2 regions of the Pantoea sp. sgz302252 genome follow, and region 2 is predicted to be linked to the other one. Evidence: predicted binding sites of a transcription regulator. Region 2 holds the regulator's gene; the other holds the start of a gene.
What was found. Region 2 encodes PurR, which represses purine synthesis genes. Its sites were predicted from a motif close to CANGCAAACGTTTGCNTG; they were not measured.
Positions count from the first base shown of each region.

Region 1 (4,428 bases), on a different contig from region 2:
GTGCACGCAGCACCATCGGCACATATTTTTCACCTTCACCGTAAGCGTGACGAATCAGGCGCGTATCCCCATGATGACTGCCGTCAGCGTGAGGGGGAAGATGAGCATCCGTCATCAGGACGGACAACCCTGCGCGAGCAGCATAGTAACCGGCGGCGGCACCGACAGATCCGCTGCCGATAATAATTAAGTCGTAATTCATACGTTTCTCTCAGCTCTTTTCTTTATTAGCAGAGTAATTAATCTGATTCAGCGTGACAAGGGCACAAATAATTAAGGCACCCATAGGGTGCCTGTTGCGTGAATTTTCAGCATTATGCACTAATGCCTGCGATACTCGTTTTCCTGGAATTCGCCCGACTCTATTTTCGCGATACCCGCTTCTAAAATGGAAATAAACTGGCGGGCGACATCGGTCGTTAACCATAACGTCTGGCCGATTTCTGCTTCGTTGTGACTTGGCTCTGTGGGGTTCTGGTAGTGCAGGCGCAACATCAACGCATCGTAGCTGTCTACGGTGCTGATGTCCCATCCAACGAGTGGGTGGGTCTGGATGACTTCATTATTCTTTTCCATCATAACCCCTTATTAGCGTGTTTAAAGACAACGGTTCGAGGTTCAATGCATGTTTTCTGAAGCAAACTAATTATATCAACAACTATGAAAATATTCGAATTTTTAACCGAACAGCAAGATCTTTTTCTACACCATTCGTTTTTTTGAACAATAAAACGGCAGTTAGTTCGTTATTTTTTAAAAGATTAACGATGCAATAAGAAAAAGGTTAAAAAAGGAACAATGGAAAAATAAAAAAAGCCGGGGCGACCCGGCAAACGTTAACACAATGATGGAGCATTTTTTAATCAGTGATTTGCCCGTCATACTTCAAGTTGCAGGGGTGTTGGCTGCACTCACTCACCCCAGTCACTTACTCAAGTAAGCTCCTGGGGATGAGCTCCCTTGCCGCCTACCTGCAACTCGAATTATTTAGGGCATAAACCAGTCATCAGCGCTTTCCCAGGTTTCCTGGAGAATTTCGCTGATGCGGTCTTTGTCTTCTTTCGGCGCGCCGATAACAGAAAGGTTGTTGGCGGCGGCATAGCGCACGCTGACCTGACCGTCACGGTCGGGAAACTGGCTCAGAATACGGCGGGAAAGCTCGCTGGTCAGCGCATCAATAGCGCCAGCCGGTAAGACGGTTGTTTTGGCAATGGTCACTTCAATACGCATAGTTTGCCCCCTGTTGAATATACTGGATATTTATACAGTTAGTTTTGACAACTTACAACAGGGGACTGACACTTTTTTAGCGGACTACGCTCCAGTTAACGGTTTCACCCGCCAGGAACGGGATCAGCGTGTCGTCGGTAAGGGCGATACTTTCGACAACCTGACTCTCTTTACGCTCCAGTTCGATAAAGCTTTCATTCACTGGCAGGCCGTAGAACTGGGGGCCATTGAGCGAGCAGAACGCTTCGAAATGCTGCAACGCATTCATCTCTTCAAACACCGTCGCGTAGCTGGCAAGAGCGGTTGGGGCGTTGAAGCAACCCGCACAGCCGCAGCTGGCTTCTTTACGATGGCGTGCGTGTGGAGCGGAATCGGTGCCGAGGAAAGCACGCGCAAAGCCGCTGGCAACCAGCTCACGCAGCGCCTGCTGGTGGATGTTGCGCTTGAGGATCGGCAAGCAATACAGGTGAGGGCGCACGCCGCCAACCAGCATGTGGTTGCGGTTGAACATCAAGTGCTGAGGTGTAATGGTGGCTGCAATCAGTTCGTTGCCGTCACGCACATATTCCGCGGCATCTTTGGTGGTGATGTGCTCGAACACGACTTTGAGGCCCGGTAAGCGCTGACGCATCGGCTCCATCACGGATTCAATAAAACGCGCTTCGCGGTCAAAAATATCGATGTCAGCGTGAGTGACTTCCCCGTGCACCAGCAGGGGCATGCCGAGCTTTTCCATGCGTTCAAGCACCGGCATGATGGCATCAATGCTGGTTACGCCATGGCTGGAGTTGGTGGTGGCATTCGCTGGATAAAGCTTCGCGGCGGTGAAGACGCCTTCTTTGAACCCGCGCTCGAGTTCATTCGGGTCGAGTGTATCGGTCAGGTAGCAGGTCATCAGCGGCGTAAAATCATGCCCAGCTGGCACAGCATCCAGAATGCGCTGACGATAGCTGATGGCGGCTTCAACGGTGGTGACAGGTGGCACCAGGTTAGGCATCACAATCGCACGGCCATACACTTCACTGGTATAAGGCACGACGGTTTTGAGCATATCGCCATCACGCAGATGGATATGCCAGTCGTCGGGGCGGCGGATTTTCAGGCGATTGGATTGGGCTGTCATGGTGGGCTCCGGCTGGTTAATAAGGGCTATTTTTGCCGGGCACTAAGGATAAGCGGAAACGTTTTCCTTTGCACTCTTTTGTTTGAAAAAGGTCAGCGCGAAAAAAAGGGCGCTGATGCGCCCTTGATGAATGAATCCGCAATCAATCGGTAAACGGAATCACGATTTCGCCTGGCTTCACTTCAATGCCTTTGGCTAATTTCTTCGCCATTGCTTCACCTTCGCTGGCGTCGTCACGCAACACATACGCTGGCTGTTTATTGAAGTAGCTACGCAGAGACTGATTCAGGTACGGCATCATGGTCTGCACCACTGACTGCATTTTTTCCGGCTGAACTTTGGCATCGACCACTTCCATTTCCTGCAGGAAGATGGCGCCTTTCTCTTTATTGAAGACCGGCAGCGCTTTCAGTTTCAGGTCGATGGTTGCTTTCTGGTTGCCAAACAGCGAGGTCATGTCCAGATTCGCCACACCGTTCAGTGTGATTTTATTCGGTTCTTCGCGCCCGATAGCGCTGGAGAGGTTGCTCAACACAATATGTGCATCCGCCACGCCAGGCAGGCCAATATCTTTGGAGAAATTATTGTGCTTTTGCAGCGCCTGATTAATTTCTTGCTCGCTGACGGTATACTGCGTCAGCTTATTACAGCCAGACAGCACGGCACTGGCCATCATCACAGCCACAAACAACATCTTCTTCATGGAGGTCCTCAATATATTGCCTTTGTCTCATCCTGACACAAAGCAGCATGCCCTGTCAGTACAATGCACACCAGCAGAATGCGCTGAATTGTTACCATGGTTGACATTATACCCGTGGCACCATCCCGGCCGCCGCTCTTTTCTGGCTAAACTGCCACCACAGCGCCAGCAAAGTCATGAAGCCAATGGCACCCAGCATCGCCCAGGGAAGCTCCGGCTGCGACATCGCTTTCCCTGCATCAAACAACCAACCGCCACCGGCGTAACCCAGCGCGCCACCGAAAGCCAGACCAAGCCGACTAAAGCCCATATAGCTGCCACGCGCCCGCGGGTCAGCAAGCTGAGCGTTCAGCGTTTCTCTGGCCGGTTCTGCGATAATTGAGCCGATATAGAACACGCAAATCAAGGTAAAGAGCTGTTGCAGATTGCTTGATAACCCGATGGGCAACATCGCCAGCGTCATGATGAGCAGTCCCGCCATCAAACGGTGTTCAAGGCGAAAACGCTTTTCGCTCCAGCGGGCGATAGGATAGAGCAGAGTGAGCGACAGCACCGCTTCAATGGCATACATCCACTTCACCGCCGACGCTGAACCGGCGATATCGTTAACCATGATCGGCAGCATCAACATTACCTGCACCGCCAACATGTAATAGCCGGTGAGTGTCAGCACATAGGTCACAAAGCGTTTATCGCTCAGCACTCGTGAAAGCCCTTCGCGCACAGGTGTTTTCACCGTGGAGAGTTTCCAGGCAGGCAGATACCAGGCGTTAAAGGCCGCGCAAAGGATAAACAGCACCGCGCCGGCACTGCACACCAGCCTAAAATCATATTGCAGCAGCCAACTGCCGAGCAGGGCACCGATCACCGCGCCAGCGCTGTCCTGCATCATCAGCAAAGAGAAGAAACGCCCACGCTGCTGCGGGCGCACCAGTTTGACCACCAGAGCTGCACGAGGAGGATCAAACAGTGTGCCGCCAAGCCCGGAAAGAATGCACGAAAGCCAAAGCATCCACGGCTCATGCGCAATCGCCATGGTGGCAAAACCCGCAGCACGCATCAGCATGCCGGTGACAATCATCGGTTTGGCGCCGAAGCGGTCGGCTATCGCGCCGCCAAAAATCCCCAGACCTTGCTGCACGAACTGGCGTAATCCTAGCGCGATGCCAACCATCAGTGCGGCCCAGCCCATCTGATCGACAAAACGAATGGAGATCAGCGGAAACACGACAAAAAAGCCGAGCACAACCAGCATGTTGTCGACTAGCAGGAAATATTTACCCAGGCTTCGCGCCTGCGAGATGCGGGACGGCATTTCCCCTCCAGGGAAACAGAACGGTGAGGCTACCATTCTAGCGTGACAATCGGAGGT
Region 1 covers NZ_JBLFJW010000001.1:314,146-318,573, reverse strand. Annotated here, with positions in the region: gene solA (N-methyl-L-tryptophan oxidase) at 1-202, opposite strand, end outside; gene bssS (biofilm formation regulator BssS) at 322-576, opposite strand; gene dinI (DNA damage-inducible protein I) at 988-1,230, opposite strand; gene pyrC (dihydroorotase) at 1,307-2,353, opposite strand; gene ACLW56_RS01585 (lipoprotein) at 2,496-3,056, opposite strand; gene mdtH (multidrug efflux MFS transporter MdtH) at 3,163-4,371, opposite strand.
Region 1: the regulator PurR is predicted to act here: its motif matches at 2,405-2,422, upstream of pyrC (dihydroorotase).

Region 2 (4,428 bases):
GCAGCAAGGTCATGAACGTCAACGCTTGTTCTTCTTTGTGCGCTTTCTTTACTGGTTTTTTCAGGCGCAGTGCAGGCAGCATCAACATCAACGTGATACCAAACAGCGTGGCGAAAATGGCCTGCCATTCAAAATGGTGCAGGATCCAGCTGCCCAGCAGTGGCGCCAGGGCAGGGGAAAGCCCAACCAGCGGCATAATGGTGGCGAAGATGCGGTTAGTACGCTGCGCAGGATAGTAGTCCGTCACCATCGCTTGCCAGGTCACCGCTGCGGCGCACACCCCCACCGCCTGGATGAAGCGCAGCACAAGCAGCCACGTGGCATCACGAACCCAAAGCATGCCAATACAGCCCACGGCGAAAATCGCGAGGCCAATCAGCAGAATGGGTTTGCGCCCGTAACGATCGGACAGCGGCCCCCACAATAATTGTGCGAAAGCGAACCCGGCGAGGAACAGGCTCAGGCTTGCGCTGACGGCTGCAGCCGGTGTTTGTAAATCATTCTGAATCGCGGCGAAGGCGGGCAGGTACATGTCGGTTGCCAGAAAACCCAGCACGCTTAAGCCTGCCAGCCAGCACAAAAAACCAATTCCTGGTTGCATAGTCATTCTCTTTCTCGTTGCAGGTGGTGATGGCAGCAGAGTGTAGGGAGTGCAACTTCGCTTGTGAAACGCTAATATTTGTCGGGTGGATTCAAAAATTTTGCAGGCAGATTATGTGGTCCGAATACTCTCTTGAAGTGGTGGATGCCGTAGCACGCAATGGTAGCTTCAGCGCGGCAGCGCAGGAACTGCATCGCGTGCCTTCTTCGGTCAGTTATACCGTGCGTCAGCTGGAAGAATGGCTGGCGGTGCCGCTGTTTGAACGCCGTCATCGCGACGTGGAATTAACGCCAGCCGGGGTCTGGTTTCTGAAAGAAGGGCGCTCTGTTATCAAAAAAATGCAGATCACTCGCCAGCAGTGCCAGCAAATTGCTAACGGCTGGCGCGGTAATCTGGCGATTGCTGTCGATAATATTGTCAGGCCAGAGCGAACCCGACAGCTGATTGTCGATTTTTATCGCCACTTTCAGGATGTGGAGCTTTGTGTCTTTCAGGAAGTGTTCAACGGCGTGTGGGATGCGCTCTCCGATGGCCGCGTGGAGCTGGCAATTGGCGCAACGCAGGCGATCCCTGTCGGCGGACGTTATGCGTTCCGCGACATGGGAATGCTCAACTGGAATTGTGTTGTGTCCAGCCGTCACCCTTTGGCGCAGATGAAGGGGCCGCTAAGCGACGATGTGTTGCGCAACTGGCCTTCGTTGGTGCGCGAAGACACCTCTCGTTCATTGCCAAAACGCATTACCTGGCTGCTGGATAACCAAAAGCGCATTGTGGTGCCAGACTGGGAATCTTCAGCAACGTGTCTTTCTGCAGGCTTATGCGTTGGGATGGTGCCAGGGCATTTTGCTCGCCCATGGATCGACAGTGGGGAGTGGGTGGCTCTAGAACTGGAGAACCCGTTTCCGGATGCGGCTTGCTGCCTGACCTGGCAACAGAATGATATGTCACCGGCGTTAACCTGGCTGCTGGACTATCTGGGGGACAGTGAAACGTTAAATAAGGAATGGTTGCAGGAGCCGGCATAACCGGCTCCTGAGTCCGATCACAAATCGCTAACGAGTAAAGCGTTGTTATCCAAAAAAACAAGGAAAATCAATTTATTGATTTTCGGCTGCTCACCACGAAGAAGGAGAAACCACGCTTTTTCCTTCTTTGTCAGCAACTTGAGGAGCCGGCATAACCGGCTCCTGACTCTTAACGGCGGTAATCGCGGAATGGACCGTCGGCGACAGAGCGGCGCTCGATCAAACGAGGATGCACCTCAATTGACTGCGACTCTTCGCGCTTGTTAACGATGCGGTCCAGCAGCATGTCAAACGCCGCTTCACCCAGTGAATCTTTAGGCTGGTGAATGGTGGTCAGCGCAGGGGTAAAGAAGCGCGCGTTGCGCACGTTATCGTAGCCAATCACGGAAATGTCCTGCGGAACGCGCAAGCCCATTTCATCGGCGGCGCACAGTGCGCCCATCGCCATGATATCGCCGCCGCAGAAGACGGCAGTAGGGCGTGGCTGTTGCGCAAGGATTTGCTGCATGGCGCGGTAGCCGGATTCAGGCTCGAAATCACCCTGCACAATCCAGTTTTCCGGGATCTTAACCTGCGCTTCTTCCATGGCTTTCATAAAGCCTGCCAGACGACCCGCGCCGGTATTGCGCTCCATAGGGCCTGGGATCACGCCAATATCACGGTGGCCGCGTTCAATCAGATAACGACCAGCCAGATAGCCGCCCTGGAAAGCGTTATCGTTAACGGAGTCAGTGAAGTCCGCTTTTGATTCGCCCCAGTCCATCACCACCATCGGAATATGGCGATATTCTTCAAGCATATCGAGCACGGATTGCGGGTATTCAGAGCACATCACCAGCAGGCCATCGACGCGTTTTTGCGCCATCATCGACAGATAGGCACGCTGTTTTTCCAGGTTGTTCCAGGCATTCCCCAGAATCAGGGTATAGCCCTTTTCGAAGCAGTTTTTCTCAACGGCTTCGATAATTTCCGCAAAATAGGCGGCTTCGCTGCTGGTTGCCAGCAGACCAATGGTTTTGGTGTGGTTCACTTTCAGGCTGCGAGCCACGGCGCTTGGGGAGTAATGCAGCTCTTTAATGGCCGCCCATACCGCGTTGCGGGTCTCTTCCGCAACGAAACGCGTCTTGTTAATTACATGTGATACAGTTGTAGTGGAAACGTTTGCGCGCTTCGCTACATCTTTAATTGTTGCCATTCGCTCTCACTCCAGACCCTTTCCTTACGCCTGATTATCGACACGAAAACGTTTGCCTTTACACACCCTGAGTGCAATTCATTTCAATTGCGGTACGCCGGGAAACAACACAGGACGACGGGAGGGGGTCAATGGCTGCTACGCTTTTAAATTAGCGTGGAATTTTGTCTGATTCTGAGGCAAAGGGAAAGAGAAAAATCGTTATGGGCCGAAAACCTGGAAGATTTTTACGCTTAACTGTGCAAAAATGAGCAAGCTCACTTTTGTTGTGGGGATTAAAAGGAGAAAAATTGATGAGTACCGACCTGAAGCTCTCGTTGATGACGACCGTTTTTGCCCTGGGTGTGATCATCATTGGCGCACTGACCGCAGTCCTGCACTGATTTACGCGGAGGAGGCCCGCGCCTCCTCCGTGACGCCCTTCCTTAGATTGTTATCAATTTCGCAAAAATCTTTTGCCATTTCGTTCACTTTTGTTTTTTTGTGATTGATGTCATGCTTTTGACTTCTGCTGTCGCGCCATCACTTCAGGATGGCTTACCGGAGTCACAACATGAAAATCAACTTTCCCCTGCTGGCACTGGCAATCGGGGCTTTTGGTATTGGCACCACGGAATTCTCTCCGATGGGGCTGCTGCCCGTTATCGCTAAAGGGGTCGATGTCTCCATTCCTGTCGCGGGGATGCTGATCAGCGCGTATGCCATCGGCGTGATGATTGGTGCGCCGCTGATGACGTTGCTGCTGTCACATCGTGCTCGCCGTAATGCACTTATCTTCCTGATGGCGATTTTTACCCTCGGCAATGTGCTCTCGGCCATCGCACCGGATTACACCATGCTGTTGCTTTCTCGCATCATTACCAGCCTTAATCATGGCGCTTTCTTTGGCCTTGGGTCGGTGGTGGCCGCAAGCGTAGTGCCGAAACATAAACAGGCCAGCGCCGTCGCGACCATGTTTATGGGCCTGACGATTGCCAATATCGGCGGCGTTCCTGCTGCCACCTGGCTGGGTGAAACCATCGGCTGGCGTATGTCATTCCTTGCAACGGCGGGGCTGGGTGTGGTGGCGATGGCGAGCCTGTGGTTCTCCTTACCGAAAGGCAGCAGCGGTGAGCGTCCGAACGTGAAGCAGGAACTCTCTGTGCTGGTACGCCCTCAGGTGCTGACCGCTTTACTTACCACGGTGCTTGGGGCAGGGGCGATGTTTACGCTCTACACCTATATTGCGCCGGTACTGCACACCATTACTTCTGCCTCTCCTTTGTTTGTGACGGCGATGCTGGTGTTGATTGGCGTAGGCTTCTCTATCGGTAACTACCTTGGCGGTAAATTTGCTGACCGCTCTGTCACCGCAACGCTGAAAGGTTTCTTGCTGCTGTTGATTGCGGTCATGGTCGCTATCCCGTGGCTGGCGCAAAGTGAAGTGGGCGCGGCTGTCAGCATGGTGGTTTGGGGCGCGGCGACCTTTGCTGTAGTGCCACCGTTGCAGATGCGTGTTATGCGCGTTGCGCACGAAGCGCCAGGGCTTTCTTCATCCGTTAACATCGGAGCATTCAATCTGGGGAATGCGTTGGGTGCAGCAGCAGGCGGCGCAGTCATTTCTGGCG
Region 2 covers NZ_JBLFJW010000004.1:71,588-76,015, reverse strand. Annotated here, with positions in the region: gene punC (purine nucleoside transporter PunC) at 1-601, opposite strand, end outside; gene punR (DNA-binding transcriptional activator PunR) at 715-1,626, shown strand; gene purR (HTH-type transcriptional repressor PurR) at 1,796-2,821, opposite strand; gene ACLW56_RS04485 (YnhF family membrane protein) at 3,115-3,204, shown strand; gene ACLW56_RS04480 (MFS transporter) at 3,375-4,428, shown strand, end outside.